DNA from 2 places in the Saccharopolyspora tripterygii genome. Region 2 is predicted to be linked to the other one. Evidence: riboswitches for the same ligand, from Rfam matches in the RefSeq annotation. Region 2 holds a riboswitch; the other holds the start of a gene.

Region 1 (6,329 bases), on a different contig from region 2:
TGCCGGTGATCGTCGTGCGCCGTCCTCCGCCACCCGAGGCGCCACGCGTGGCGACCGTGGAGGCCGCCATCGCGTGGCTCGACGACTACGCCGGATAGCGCCGCGGCGTGTAGGTGACCGTGCTGTCACCGCGCTGCACCACGCGCGTGGTGGACGAGCCGATGATCAGCAGGCACCGCATGTCGACGTCGTCCGGGTCGAGATCCGCCAACGTGGTCACCGTGATGTGCTCGTTCGCGTACCCGGCGTTGCGGCCGATGATGACCGGCGTCTGCGGACTCCGGTGCTCCAGCAGCAGGTCCCGCGCGGCGGAGACCTGCCACTTGCGGCTGCGCGAGGCAGGGTTGTAGAGCGCCAGCACGAGATCGGCCTCGGCGGCCGCGGTGAGGCGCTTGGCGATCTGGTCCCACGGCTTGAGGCGGTCGGACAACGACAGCACGCAGTAGTCGTGTCCCAGCGGCGCGCCCGCGCGGCTGGCGACCGCGTGCGCCGCGCTCAGGCCCGGCAGCACCCGCACGTCCACCTTCTCGAACCTGGGGTCCGCGGCGGCTTCCAGGACGGCCGTGGCCATGCCGAATACGCCGGGGTCGCCCGAGGAGACCACCGCGACGCGAGAACCGTTGAGCGCCAGCTCCAGCGCGTGCTCCGCGCGCTCGGCCTCCACCCGGTTGTCCGAGGCGTGCCGCACCTGCCGCGGGTTGGCCGGAACCCGGTCCAGGTACGGGCCGTACCCGACGAGTTCGTCGGCGGTGGCCAGGGCGTCCTGCGCCTGCGGGGTCAGCCACGAGCGCTCCGCGGGACCGAGCCCGACCACCACGACCTCGCCCACCTGCGCGGGCGCCGGAGGGGTGGGGGCGGGAGTCCCGTCCGCCTGCGGGCGGTTGGCCGGGCTGGGGATCAGCGCCAGCGAGAAGTAGGGGACCGACTCGGGATCCACCTCGGCGAGCGGCTCGAAGCGCTCGCGGTCGGTCGAGGCGCGCTCGACGTACCAGGCCTCGTCGAGCCGGCCGGACTTGTCCAGCGCCTCGCGGACCGACCCGAACGTGCGCCCCAGCTTGAGGATCGCCGCGGCGTCGGTGCCCGCGAGCCGTTCGGCGAGGACGTCGCTCGGCAGGGTTCCCGGGAGCACGGTCAGCACCTCGTCGCGCTCCACGAGCGGGCGGCCCAGGGAGGCCGACGCGGCGCTCATCGACGTCACGGCCGGCACGACCTCCGTCGGGTAGCGGTGCGCGAGCCGCTTGTGCATGTGCATGTAGGAGCCGTAGAAGAGCGGATCTCCCTCGCACAGGACGACGACGTCCCGTCCCGCGTCGAGGTGCGCGGCGAGGCGGCCGGCGCTGTCGGCGTAGAAGTCGTCGATCGCGCCCTGGTACCCGCCGGGGTGGTCGGTGCCCTCGGTGGTCACCGGGTAGACCAGCGCCTCCTCGATCTGGCCACCCGGCAGGTACGGCTCGGCCAGCGAGTAGGCGATGCTGCGACCGTGGCGGGCGCTGTGGAAAGCGATCACGTCCGCCGAGCCGATGAGCCGGACGGCCTTGATCGTGGCGAGCTCCTTGTCGCCGGGACCGAGGCCCACGCCCCAAAGACGGCCCGTGGAAGGGCTGGTTTCTTCCGCTGCGTTCATTCTTCCTCGCTCGCAATTGCATTGATGGCGGCTGCGGTGAGAGCGCTGCCGCCGCGACGCCCGTGCACGACCACGTACTCCAGTCCGAGGTCGTTGCGGGCCAGCGCCACCTTGGACTCGGCGGCACCGATGAAGCCGACCGGGATGCCCAGCACCGCAGCGGGAACCCCGGCCCCTTCGGCCACGAGTTCCAGCAGCCGGAACAGCGCGGTCGGCGCGTTGCCGACGGCCACCACGGCGCCGTCGAGCCGGCCGCGCCACAGCTCCATCGCCGCCGCGCTCCTGGTGTTGCGCAGCTCGCTCGCCAGTTCCGGGACCTGCGGATCGCCCAGCGTGCAGATCACCTCGTTGTCGGCGGGCAGGCGCTTGCGCGTGACACCGGCGGCGACCATGTTGGCATCGCACAGGATCGGGGCACCGCGCCGCAAGGCCGCGCGGGCGGCGAGGACCGCGTTGGCGGAGACGTCCAGGTCGTCGACGATGTCGACCATCCCGCAGGAATGAACCATGCGCACCGCGACCTGAGCGGCCTCGGGTGACAACCCGGACAGGTCCGTCTCGGCGCGGATGGTGGCAAAGGACTGGCGGTAGATCTCCGCGCCGTCGCGGATGTAGTCGTTCACTCATTCCCTCCGGGACGCCGCGACCGCGGTGGCGGCGTCATCGATGTTGCCGTTGTGCGTGCGGACCTGACCGTCGTGGCTCACCTGGTAACCGCCCTCGGTGGCGACCACGTCGACGACGTCCCCCCGGGGAACACCGCAGCGGCGGCTGCATCCGGCCCAGTGCACGGCTCTTCCTCCCGGCAGCAGCGGCAACGCGCGTGCTGCGTCGGTCTGCACGTCGGCGAGCGCCTTGCCGCATCCCGGGCGGCCGGTGCACGCGGTGACGCCGATCCACGGCGACATCGGGTCGGTCACGAGCCCAGCGCGCTCCACAGTGGACACGTGCTTCCGGTGCGGGTCGAGCATGAACGGGATCAGCGCGCCGCGCCACGGAGTGAGACGGATCTCGCCCGCACCGGCGTCGGCCACCTCGGCGAGCGCGGCCGCCTGCTCGCCCGACAACCGGCCCAGCGGGACCACGGTCGCGAGGGTGACCTGCCCGTCCCTGCCCTCGAGCGTCCCGGCGGGAACGATCGTCTCGGGCTCCGGCCGATCGGGCATGGCCGCGTCCTGCCGGAGCTGGTGATCGGTGCCGTCGAGCACGGCGAGCACTCTCGCGGTCACCCGGGGCGATCCCCGGTCGAGCTCGGCCAATCGCCACGCGCCCGAGCTCTGCTCCTCGCGCTCGGCCAGGAACGCGCGGGCTGCGACGTGCATCACCGCAGCGGCGCTCGCCGGGGGCATTCGCACTCCGGTGTCGGTGCCTGCCAGCAGCAGCGCGACCTCGTGCGGGCCGACCGCGATGACCGACACGTCGCCGCCCAGGCCTGCGACGTCGCCGCGGCCGTCGTCGAAGGCGAACAGGAAGCGTCCGGACAGCGCGGTGAGTTCTGGATCACCGCACAACTTCTCGTCCAAGTCGGTGACCAGGGGCTGGACGTCGAGGAGGCCGATCCGATCGCATCCGCTCAGCGGCGAACCGAGGATGTTGCGCACCCGCTCGTGCGGGACGGAGGGCAGCAGCCCGGCCGCGGAGAGCCTGCGCGCCAACTCCTCTCCCGAGTCCTCGCGCAAGCCGCGGACCTGCAGGTTCCCGCGCGAGGTGAGTTCGATATGCTGATGTCCGAGCTCGTGGGCGGCAGTTGCCACCGACCGCATCTGATCAGCGGTCAGCCTGCCGCCGGGAACGCGGATCCGTGCCAGGCCACCGTCCTCGGCCGGGTGCAGGCGCACCGCGCCCGGGCAGGCGTCGTCCCGGAGCCGGGAATCGTGGTCGTAGGTGGGCACGGCGATACATGGTAGTTGCGGCTTGTTTGCAACATCAGCGCCTGTCGGTAGGATCACCGGCGACTGCAGCAGGGGAGGAAGCCGGTGCGATTCCGGCGCGGTCCCGCCACTGTCACCGGGGAGCAAACCCCACCACGAGGTCACGGCCGAGTTCGGCTGGAAGACCGGGGTGCGCGCCGATCCGGGAGCCAGGAAACTCCGCCTGCCGTGCCCACCCAGCCATGTCCGGGGCGAGGACCCCGAGAGAGGTGCACCATGCGAACCGCGTCCTGGCCGCCTGCGCTCGGCGAAGTCATCGCGCTGCCGACGAAGCACGTCGAGGAATTCACCGCATGATCCTGCTCTTGTCCACATCGGATACCGACCTCCTCAGCGCGCGCGCCAGCGGCGCGGACTTCCGCCTCGCCAATCCGGCGCGCGTGGAAGCCGGGGAACAGCTGGAGGAACTCGTCGAGGGCACCGACCTCGTCGTCGTGCGCATCCTGGGCGGACGCCGCGCGTGGGAGGCCGGTCTCGACCAGCTGCTCGCGGGACCGCGCCCGGTGGTCGTGCTCGGCGGCGAGCAAGCTCCCGACGCCGAGCTCATGGAGTGCTCCACCGTCCCGGGCGGTGTGTGCGCCGAGGCGCACAGCTACCTCGCCCACGGCGGGCCGGAGAACCTCTCCGAGCTCTACAACTTCCTCAGCGACACGGTGCTGTTCACCGGAAACGGCTTCGAACCGCCGGTTCCGGCTCCTTCCTGGGGTGTGCTGGAGCGCGAGCCCCGCACCACCGAGGGGCCGACGGTCGCGGTCCTCTACTACCGCGCGCACCACATGGCCGGCAACACCGCGTTCGTGCACACCATCTGCGAGGCGATCGAGGACGCGGGAGCCCAAGCGCGGCCGCTGTTCTGCGCCTCGCTGCGCGCCCCGGACCCGGAACTGCTGGATGCGCTCGGTGGTGCCGACGCGCTCGTGGTGACCGTGCTGGCGGCCGGAGGTACCCGTCCCGCAACGGCTTCCGCCGGTGGCGACGACGAGGCCTGGGACATCGGCAAGCTCGCCGAGCTGGACATCCCGATCCTGCAGGGCCTGTGCCTCACCAGCAGCCGCGAGCAGTGGGAGGCCAACGACGACGGTCTGTCGCCGATGGACGCCGCCACCCAGATCGCGGTGCCGGAGTTCGACGGCCGTCTCATCACCGTGCCGTTCTCGTTCAAGGAGAACGACTCCCAGGGCCTGCCGGTCTACGTCGCCGATCCCGAGCGCGCCGCGCGGGTCGCCGGGATCGCGGTCGGCTACGCGCGGTTGGGTCACGTGCAGGCCGCCGACCGCCGCGTCGCGCTGATGCTCTCGGCCTACCCGACCAAGCACGCGCGCATCGGCAACGCCGTGGGCCTGGACACCCCGGTCAGCGCTGTGCGCCTGCTGCAGGCGCTGCGGGACCAGGGCTACGACGTGGGGCCGGAGACGGGTTCCGGCGCCGTTCCCGGGCTCGCCGAGCAGGACGGCGACGCGCTGATCCACGCCATGATCGCGGCCGGTGGACAGGACCGCGACTGGCTGACCGAGGACCAGCTGACGTCCAACCCGATCCGCCTGCCCGCCAAGCGCTACCGGCAGTGGTACGAGACGCTCCCGGCCGAACTGCGCGAGCAGGTCGAGCAGCACTGGGGCCCGCCGCCCGGTGAGCTGTTCGTCGACAAGTCCCAGGACCCCGAGGGCGAGATCGTCCTCGCCGCACTGCGTTTCGGCAACGTGGTGCTGATGGTGCAGCCGCCGCGCGGTTTCGGCGAGAACCCGATCGCTATCTACCACGACCCGGACCTGCCGCCGAGCCACCACTACCTGGCCGCCTACCGGTGGATCGCCGACGACTTCGGCGCGCACGCCATGGTGCACCTCGGCAAGCACGGCAACCTGGAGTGGCTGCCGGGCAAGTCGGCGGGCCTGTCGGCCTCCTGCGCACCCGACGCCGCGCTGGGCAACCTCCCGCTGATCTACCCGTTCCTGGTCAACGACCCGGGGGAGGGCACCCAGGCCAAGCGCCGGGTGCACGCTACCCTGGTCGACCACCTCGTGCCGCCGATGGCGCGCGCGGAGAGCTACGGCGACATCGCTCGCTTGGAGCAGCTCCTCGACGAGCACGCCAACATCGCCGCGATGGACCCGGCGAAGCTCCCGGCGAGCCGCAGCCAGATCTGGACGCTGATCCAGGCCGCCAAGCTCGACCACGACCTCGGGCTCGCGGAACGCCCGCACGACGCGGAGTTCGACGACTTCCTGCTCGACGTCGACGGGTGGCTGTGCGAGGTCAAGGACGCTCAGATCCGCGACGGCCTGCACATCCTCGGTGACGCACCGACCGGGCCCGCTCGGGTCAACCTCGTGCTGGCGATGCTGCGGGCGCGGCAGATGTGGGGTGGGCGCAGCCAAGCGCTGCCGGGCCTCCGCGAAGCCCTGGGCATGTCCGAGGACGGCAGCGCCTCGCGCGAGCAGACCGACGACGCCGAGTCACAGGCGCACGCGCTGGTCGAGGAGATGGAGCGCCTCGACTGGGCTCCGGACGCCGCGGACGCCGCGTGCCGCGAGGTGCTGGGTCGTTCCGACGAGACCGTGGCCGGCGTGCTCACCTTCGCGGCCAACGAGATCATCCCGCGCCTGGCGGCCACCACCGACGAGGTCACGGCCGCCCTGCACGCGCTGGAAGGCGGTTTCGTTCCGGCCGGTCCCAGCGGTTCTCCGCTGCGCGGACTGATCAACGTGCTGCCGACGGGCCGCAACTTCTACGCGGTCGACCCCAAGGCCGTGCCGAGCCGGCTGGCGTGGGAA
Region 2 (6,329 bases):
GCCGCGCACGGCTTCGAGATCATCGCCGCCGTCGAGACCGGACCGGAGCTGGAGCGGGCGCTGCTGGACCTGCGACCCGACATCGCGGTCGTCGACGTGCGCCTGCCTCCCACCCAGACCGACGAAGGGCTGCGCGCCGCGCTGGTGGCGCGCGAGCGGACCCCCGGGCTGCCGGTCCTGGTGCTGTCCCAGCACGTCGAACAGCTCTACGCGCGGGAACTGCTCGCCGACGGCAGCGGCGGCATCGGCTACCTGCTCAAGGACCGGGTGTTCAACGCGGAGCAGTTCGTCGACGCCGTGCGCCGCGTCGCGGCGGGCGGGACCGCGATGGATCCGGAGGTCATCGCCGCGCTGCTCGCTCGTCGATCGACACCGCTGCAGCGGCTGACCGACCGCGAGAACGAGGTGCTGTCGCTGATGGCGGAGGGGCGCTCCAACGCCGCCATCGCGGCCCACCTGCACCTCAGCGATGGCGCGGTGAGCAAGCACATCGCCGGGATCTTCACCAAGCTCGACCTGGCCGCGACCGACGACACCAACCGCCGGGTCCTGGCCGTCCTCGAATACCTCCGGCGCTGACCGGGTGCGGGGGAAGCTCCGAGGCGGAACTTCCCCCTTCCCCTCGGCTCAGGCCGGGAGGTGGACTCGCCGGTGCAGGCGGTCGCCGATGTCGCTGGAGGCGTTGTCCAGGAGCTTGTGCGCGAGTTCGAACAGGGCGCGGGCGATGGCGATCTCGTCGCCGATCTGCGGCACCTCCGGGTCCTCGGGGTGCCTGCGCGCCGTGCCGTGACCGTGCAGCGCCTGGCCGCCGGGCGTGGTGAAACCGACGTCGGCGGTGGTCTTCGCGCCTGCCTCCACGACCTGCAGGTTCAACGTGATCGAGTGCGTCTCGTTCATGGTGGCCTCCTCGAGGCAGCGTCGAGCCCGAGCGCCGGGCTCACCGACCGAATACCCGGATCGAGCCGGTTGAAAGCGCCCCGGACGGCCCGATTCCCCTTCCGAGATCACGGAACGTGATCGAGTTCACCGTGTTTGACCTCGGACCGTTGATCAGGCAAGGATGTCCGTCGCCGACAGTGCAGGAACCCGGTGCGAATCCGGGACGGTCCCGCCACTGTGACCGGGAAGTGGTCCCCACCATCGCCACGGCTGTCACCAGCCGGAAGGCGGGGGAACCACGTCGATCCGGGAGTCAGGACACTGCGCGCCGGCCTCGTGCCGCGAACCCGCGGTGCGGGTCCACCGAGCCCCGGGCGGGAGAACCCAGGAGGTCGGAGATCCCATGATTCGGGATGCCGAAGCGAACCGGACCACCACCACCGGCTGGGGAGCGCGCGAGCGCCGCAAGGCCGCGTACCTGCTGGCCGCGATCGGAGCCCTGCACCTCGCGGGGTGGGGCGCCTACCTGCTGCACCAGCAGGCCTTCAGCGCCGCCGGTGGCCTCGCCGCCGCAGGCACCACCGCCTACCTCTTAGGCCTGCGGCACGGCTTCGACGCCGACCACGTGGCCGTCATCGACGACGCGACGCGGCTGCTGATGCAGCGCGGCAGGCGACCGGTCTCCACCGGCATGTGGTTCGCCCTCGGCCACGCCAGCGTCGTGATGCTGCTGGCGTGCGCGGTCGCCTTCGTCGCCGGACCGGCCGCTCAGCAGTGGGCCGAGGAGACCGGTGTGCAGATGGCCACCGCCGTGGATCTGATCGTGGTCACCGTGCTGCTGACCCTCGCCGTGCTCAACGCGTTCGTGCTGCGCGACGCGTGGCGGCTGCTGCGCCGCGCCCGCTCCGGCGACGTCGACGAGGAGGAGGTCGAGGTCGTCCTCGGGCGACGCGGCCTGCTGGCGCGCGTGCTGCGCGGCCGGATGCAGGGCGTGGCCCGGTCCTGGCACCTGTTCGGCATCGGCCTGCTGTTCGGCCTCGGGATGCAGACCGCCACCGAGATAACCGTGCTGGCGATGGTCTCCCCGGCCGGCGACCTCTCGGCCATCGCCGTGCTGAGCCTGCCCCTGCTGTTCGCCGCGGGAATGTGCACTGTGGACAGCGTGGACGGAATCCTCATGTCCCGCGCCTACACCTGGTCGCTGGCCCGCCCGATGCGCCGGCTGTGGGTAAACGTCACCACCACCGCGCTCACCGTCGGACTCGCCGCGCTGGTCGCCTTCGTCGTGCTCTGCGGGGTCCTGGCCGAGTCCGGACTGGACTTCCTCAGCGGGATCGCCGCCATCTCCGAGGAGTTCGAGCTGCTCGGATACCTGACCCTGGGGCTGTTCCTGCTGGTCTGGGGCGGGGCGGCGATGTGGTGGCGGTTCTCCTCCCGCAAGGGCGCGGAAGTCGCGTGACGACCGACCCGGAGGTGGCCCGAGCGCCGGGAGCGGCCCGCCCGCAGCCGACGCCGAGGTGTGCAAGGTCTCACGCCTCTTGCAGGAGACCTGCCGCTTCGACACTGTTGAAAGAACGTTCATCTCTCAGGCGCCGACGGACACCGGCGGTGGGCTGGGCAGGGCTCGCGGCAGCGGGCCCGGACCGCAGCGGGGCTCGGGCAACGGCCCCGCCGACCACCTGGGAGACTGCGGTGCCCCGGTAGGCCTCGTCGTGGAGCCCACCACGAGATCTCGCACGACGCCCGGATCAACGGCGACACCCGCGCACACCGGGTGCTGCCGCCGGGATTCGAGGACAGACTGGGCGCAGCGCGGACACCCGCACCACCACCCGGACGAACCTGACCGGTCACGGTCACGCACACGGACACGGACATGGCCACTTCATCGGATAACCACTACCTCGCGGGACTCGACCTCAACGAACGCCGCGTCGTGGTGATCGGTGCCGGGACCGTCGCTCAGCGGCGGCTCCCCCGGCTGATCAGCACCGGCGCCGCCGTCGAGGTCATCGCCCCGCTGGCGACGCCCGCGGTGGAAGCGCTGGCGGACTCGGGCGAGATCACCTGGAGCCCTCGCGAATACCGCGACGGCGACCTCGACGGCGCCTGGTACGCGGTCGCCGCGACCGCGTCGGACGAGGTCAACGCCGCCGTCGTCGCGGAGGCCGAGCGCCACCGCGTCTTCTGCGTCCGCGCCGACCACGGCGCGGGAGGCAGCGCGGTCACGCCCGCCGTGGCCGAGCACGACGGACTGCTGTTCGGCGTGCTCTCCGGCGGAAAACCGCGCCGCAGCGCGGGAGTTCGCGACGCGCTGCTCGAAGCCGTGCAGTCGGGAGTGATCGACGAGCACACCGAGCCGCACGCACCCGGCGTCGCGCTGATCGGCGGCGGCCCCGGCGCACCCGACCTGATCACCGTGCGCGGGCGGCGACTGCTGGCCCAGGCCGACGTGGTCATCACCGACCACCTGGCGCCCCGCGAACTGCTGGAGGAGCTGGGCCCGGACGTCGAGGTCATCGACGCCTCGAAGATCCCCTACGGCCGGGCGGCCAGCCAAGCGGTGATCAACGAGACGCTCATCGAGAGCGTCCGCGCCGGCAAGTTCGTGGCTCGGCTCAAGGGCGGCGACCCGTACGTGTTCGGGCGCGGCTTCGAGGAATTGCTGGCCTGCGACGAAGCCGGTGTCCCCGTGACCACGGTCCCGGGCGTGACCAGCGCGTTCTCCGCTCCTGCGATGGCGGAGGTGCCGGTCACCCACCGCGGCGTGGCGCACGAGGCCGTCGTGGTCTCCGGTCATGTCGCCCCCGACGACGAGCGCTCGCTGGTCGACTGGGAGGCCCTGGCCCGGCTGCGCGGCACGCTGGTCCTGCTGATGGCGGTCAAGCGCATCGACGCCTTCGCCGAGACGCTGATCAAGCACGGACGCCCGGCCGACACACCGGTCGCCGTCGTGCAGGAAGCCACCACCGGCACGCAGCGCACCCTCCGCACCACGCTCGCCCGGGTGGCCCAGGACATCCAGGACCAGGACATCAAGCCCCCGGCGGTCATCGTGATCGGCCCGGTGGCAGGCCTCAAGGACTGACCCGCCCGAAGCACACCAGCCCAGCCCAGCCCAGCCCGGCCCAGCCCAGCCCGGCCCAATTTCGCGCGAAATTGAGCCCGATATTTCGCACGGTTGGGTGTGTTTTACGAGTTCAGAGACAGGCCCGGCGCGGTACCGCTCCAATTTCGCGCGAAATTGGAGCGGTACCGCGCCGTCGTGCGTGCAGCCGTCGCTGGAGTCAGCGAGGGGAGTTGGAGCGGCGCGGGCGCTGCTGCCCGCCCGCACGACCACCGCCGCCGGCGGATCCCCGGCGGTTGCGGTTGGCGTGGGAACCGCCGCCTCGGCGGCTCGGCTCGGTGCCTCGCGGCGCGCGCTGCGGGCGGTGCTCACCGCGGGACTTCGACGGCTGCTGCTGCCGCTGCGGAGCGGCCAGCGGCTGACCGGACGGCTCGCGAGCACCGGTGACGCGGGCGAGCTCGGCGTCCTCCGGGCGGATCTCGGTGGTGATCGCCTTGACCCCGGCCTGACCGGCCATGGCCCGGAACGCCTGCTTCTGGTCGTCGGTCACCAGCGTGACCACGGTTCCGCTGGAACCCGCGCGCGCCGTGCGCCCGGCCCGGTGCAGGTAGTCCTTCGGGTCCGCCGGCGGCTCGACGTGCACGACGAGGCTCACGTCGTCGATGTGGATCCCGCGCGCCGCCACGTTCGTCGCCACCAGCGTGCTGGTGGAGGCGTTCTTGAACTCGTCGAGGATGCGGGTGCGGGCGTTCTGGGCCTTGCCTCCGTGCAGCGCACCGGCTTCCACGCCCACCGCGCGCAACTTCTTGGCGAGCCGGTCGGCGTGGTGCTTGGTCCGCACGAACATGATGGTGCGGCCCTCGCGGGCGGCGATGCGCGCCAGCACCGACTGCTTCTCGGTCGCCGACACCAGGAACTGGTGGTGCTCCATGCTGTCGACGCTCGCCGACGGCGGCGCCAGCGAGTGCACGACCGGGTCGGTCATGTACCGCTCGACGAGCTTGTCGACGTCACCGTCGAGCGTCGCAGAGAACAGCAGCCGCTGACCGTCGGACGGGACCATGTCGAGGAGTTCCCGCACCTGCGGCAGGAAACCCATGTCGGCCATCTGGTCGGCCTCGTCGAGCGCGGTGCGCTCCACTTCGGACAGATCGCAGGTGCCCTGCCGCACGTGATCGGCGAGCCGGCCCGGCGTGGCGACCAGGACGTCCACGCCGCGCCGCAGCGTGTCGACCTGCCGGTTGAACGAGGTGCCGCCGACGACCTCGCGAACGTACAGGCCGAGGGCCTTGGCCAGCGGCTTGAGCGAATCGGTGACCTGGGTGGCGAGTTCGCGGGTGGGCACCAGCACCAGACCGCGCGGGCGCATCGGGCGCGCGCTCCCGGTCTGCAGCGCCAGCAGCGGGAGGCCGAACGCCAGCGTCTTGCCGGAACCCGTCTGGCCCCGGCCGAGGACGTCCCGCTCGGTCAGCGCGTCCGGGATGGTGGCGGCCTGGATCGGGAACGCTTCCCGCATCCCGTTGTCGTGCAGCGCGCGCACCAGGCGATCGGGCAGGCCGAGATCGGCGAACGGCGCCGGGTCGACGGCCGTCACACCGACCTCGTCGAACAGGCTCCGCTTGACCGGCTGCGCCTTGGCCTGCGGGCGACGTCGACGCGGACGTCCCTGTCCCTGCTGGTTTCGGCGTGCGGGCGTGGAAGAAGAAGGCACGAAGGAACTCCCCGGGAGGTTGGCACGTCACGGGGAGGCGTCGCGGGTCTTCCCGCGGGCGATCACGAGGACGAGCCCGGCGCGAGGCACGCGCCGATGGGTGGGCGAACGCGGCGGACGCCGCTCGCATTGCGGCCAGGTTCCGGCCGCGGACATCCCGCAGTCTATCCGACCGGGCCCGGCTCCGGTGCGGCGCATCCGAGAGCCGGGCCACATCGCTCAGCGCGCATTCGCCTCGGCTGCAAGCACAACTGCCAGCTCGTCGGGGGCGAAGCGGGACTCGTCACCGCTGCGGGAGCGGAACCACCCCGCGATGTTGCGCACGTCACGCCGCAGGTAGTCCAGGCCCTGCGGGTTGGCCACCACGTCGACCGCCTGAGGCAGGTCGATCAGCACCAACCGGCCGTCGTGCACGAGCACGTTGTAGGCCGACAGGTCGCCGTGGGTGAACCCGTGGCGGGCCAGGGCGGTGAGGGCGTCGACGAGCTGCGCCCAGAGCTCGTCGAGCTCCGCGTCGGACGGGCGCAACGCGGCGAGTCGTGGCGCGGCCGTGCCGTCCGGGCTGCCGATGAACTGCATCAGCACCTCGGTGCCGACCCGCTGCGCCGGGTAGGGGACCGGTGCGCCCGCCTCCCACAGGGCGCTGAGCACCGTGAACTCGGCCACCGCCCA

What was found. A riboswitch is a leader RNA that binds a small molecule or an ion and turns the genes downstream of it on or off. The one in region 2 is predicted to bind cobalamin.
Region 1: linked by a shared signal. The riboswitch ahead of cobN (cobaltochelatase subunit CobN) and the one ahead of ACYVF3_RS15410 (HoxN/HupN/NixA family nickel/cobalt transporter) in region 2 are both predicted to bind cobalamin.

What each region holds. Positions count from the first base shown of each region.
Region 1 is NZ_BAAGZP010000011.1:54,841-61,169, reverse strand. It holds gene ACYVF3_RS10335 (cobalt-precorrin-6A reductase) at 1-98, shown strand, start outside; gene ACYVF3_RS10330 (precorrin-2 C(20)-methyltransferase) at 86-1,624, opposite strand; gene ACYVF3_RS10325 (precorrin-8X methylmutase) at 1,621-2,247, opposite strand; gene cobG (precorrin-3B synthase) at 2,248-3,516, opposite strand; cobalamin riboswitch at 3,591-3,715, shown strand; gene cobN (cobaltochelatase subunit CobN) at 3,849-6,329, shown strand, end outside.
Region 2 is NZ_BAAGZP010000018.1:331,884-338,212, reverse strand. It holds gene ACYVF3_RS15420 (LuxR C-terminal-related transcriptional regulator) at 1-579, shown strand, start outside; gene ACYVF3_RS15415 (DUF1876 domain-containing protein) at 628-897, opposite strand; cobalamin riboswitch at 1,080-1,203, shown strand; gene ACYVF3_RS15410 (HoxN/HupN/NixA family nickel/cobalt transporter) at 1,283-2,338, shown strand; gene cobA (uroporphyrinogen-III C-methyltransferase) at 2,756-3,967, shown strand; gene ACYVF3_RS15400 (DEAD/DEAH box helicase) at 4,167-5,657, opposite strand; gene ACYVF3_RS15395 (serine protein kinase RIO) at 5,877-6,329, opposite strand, start outside.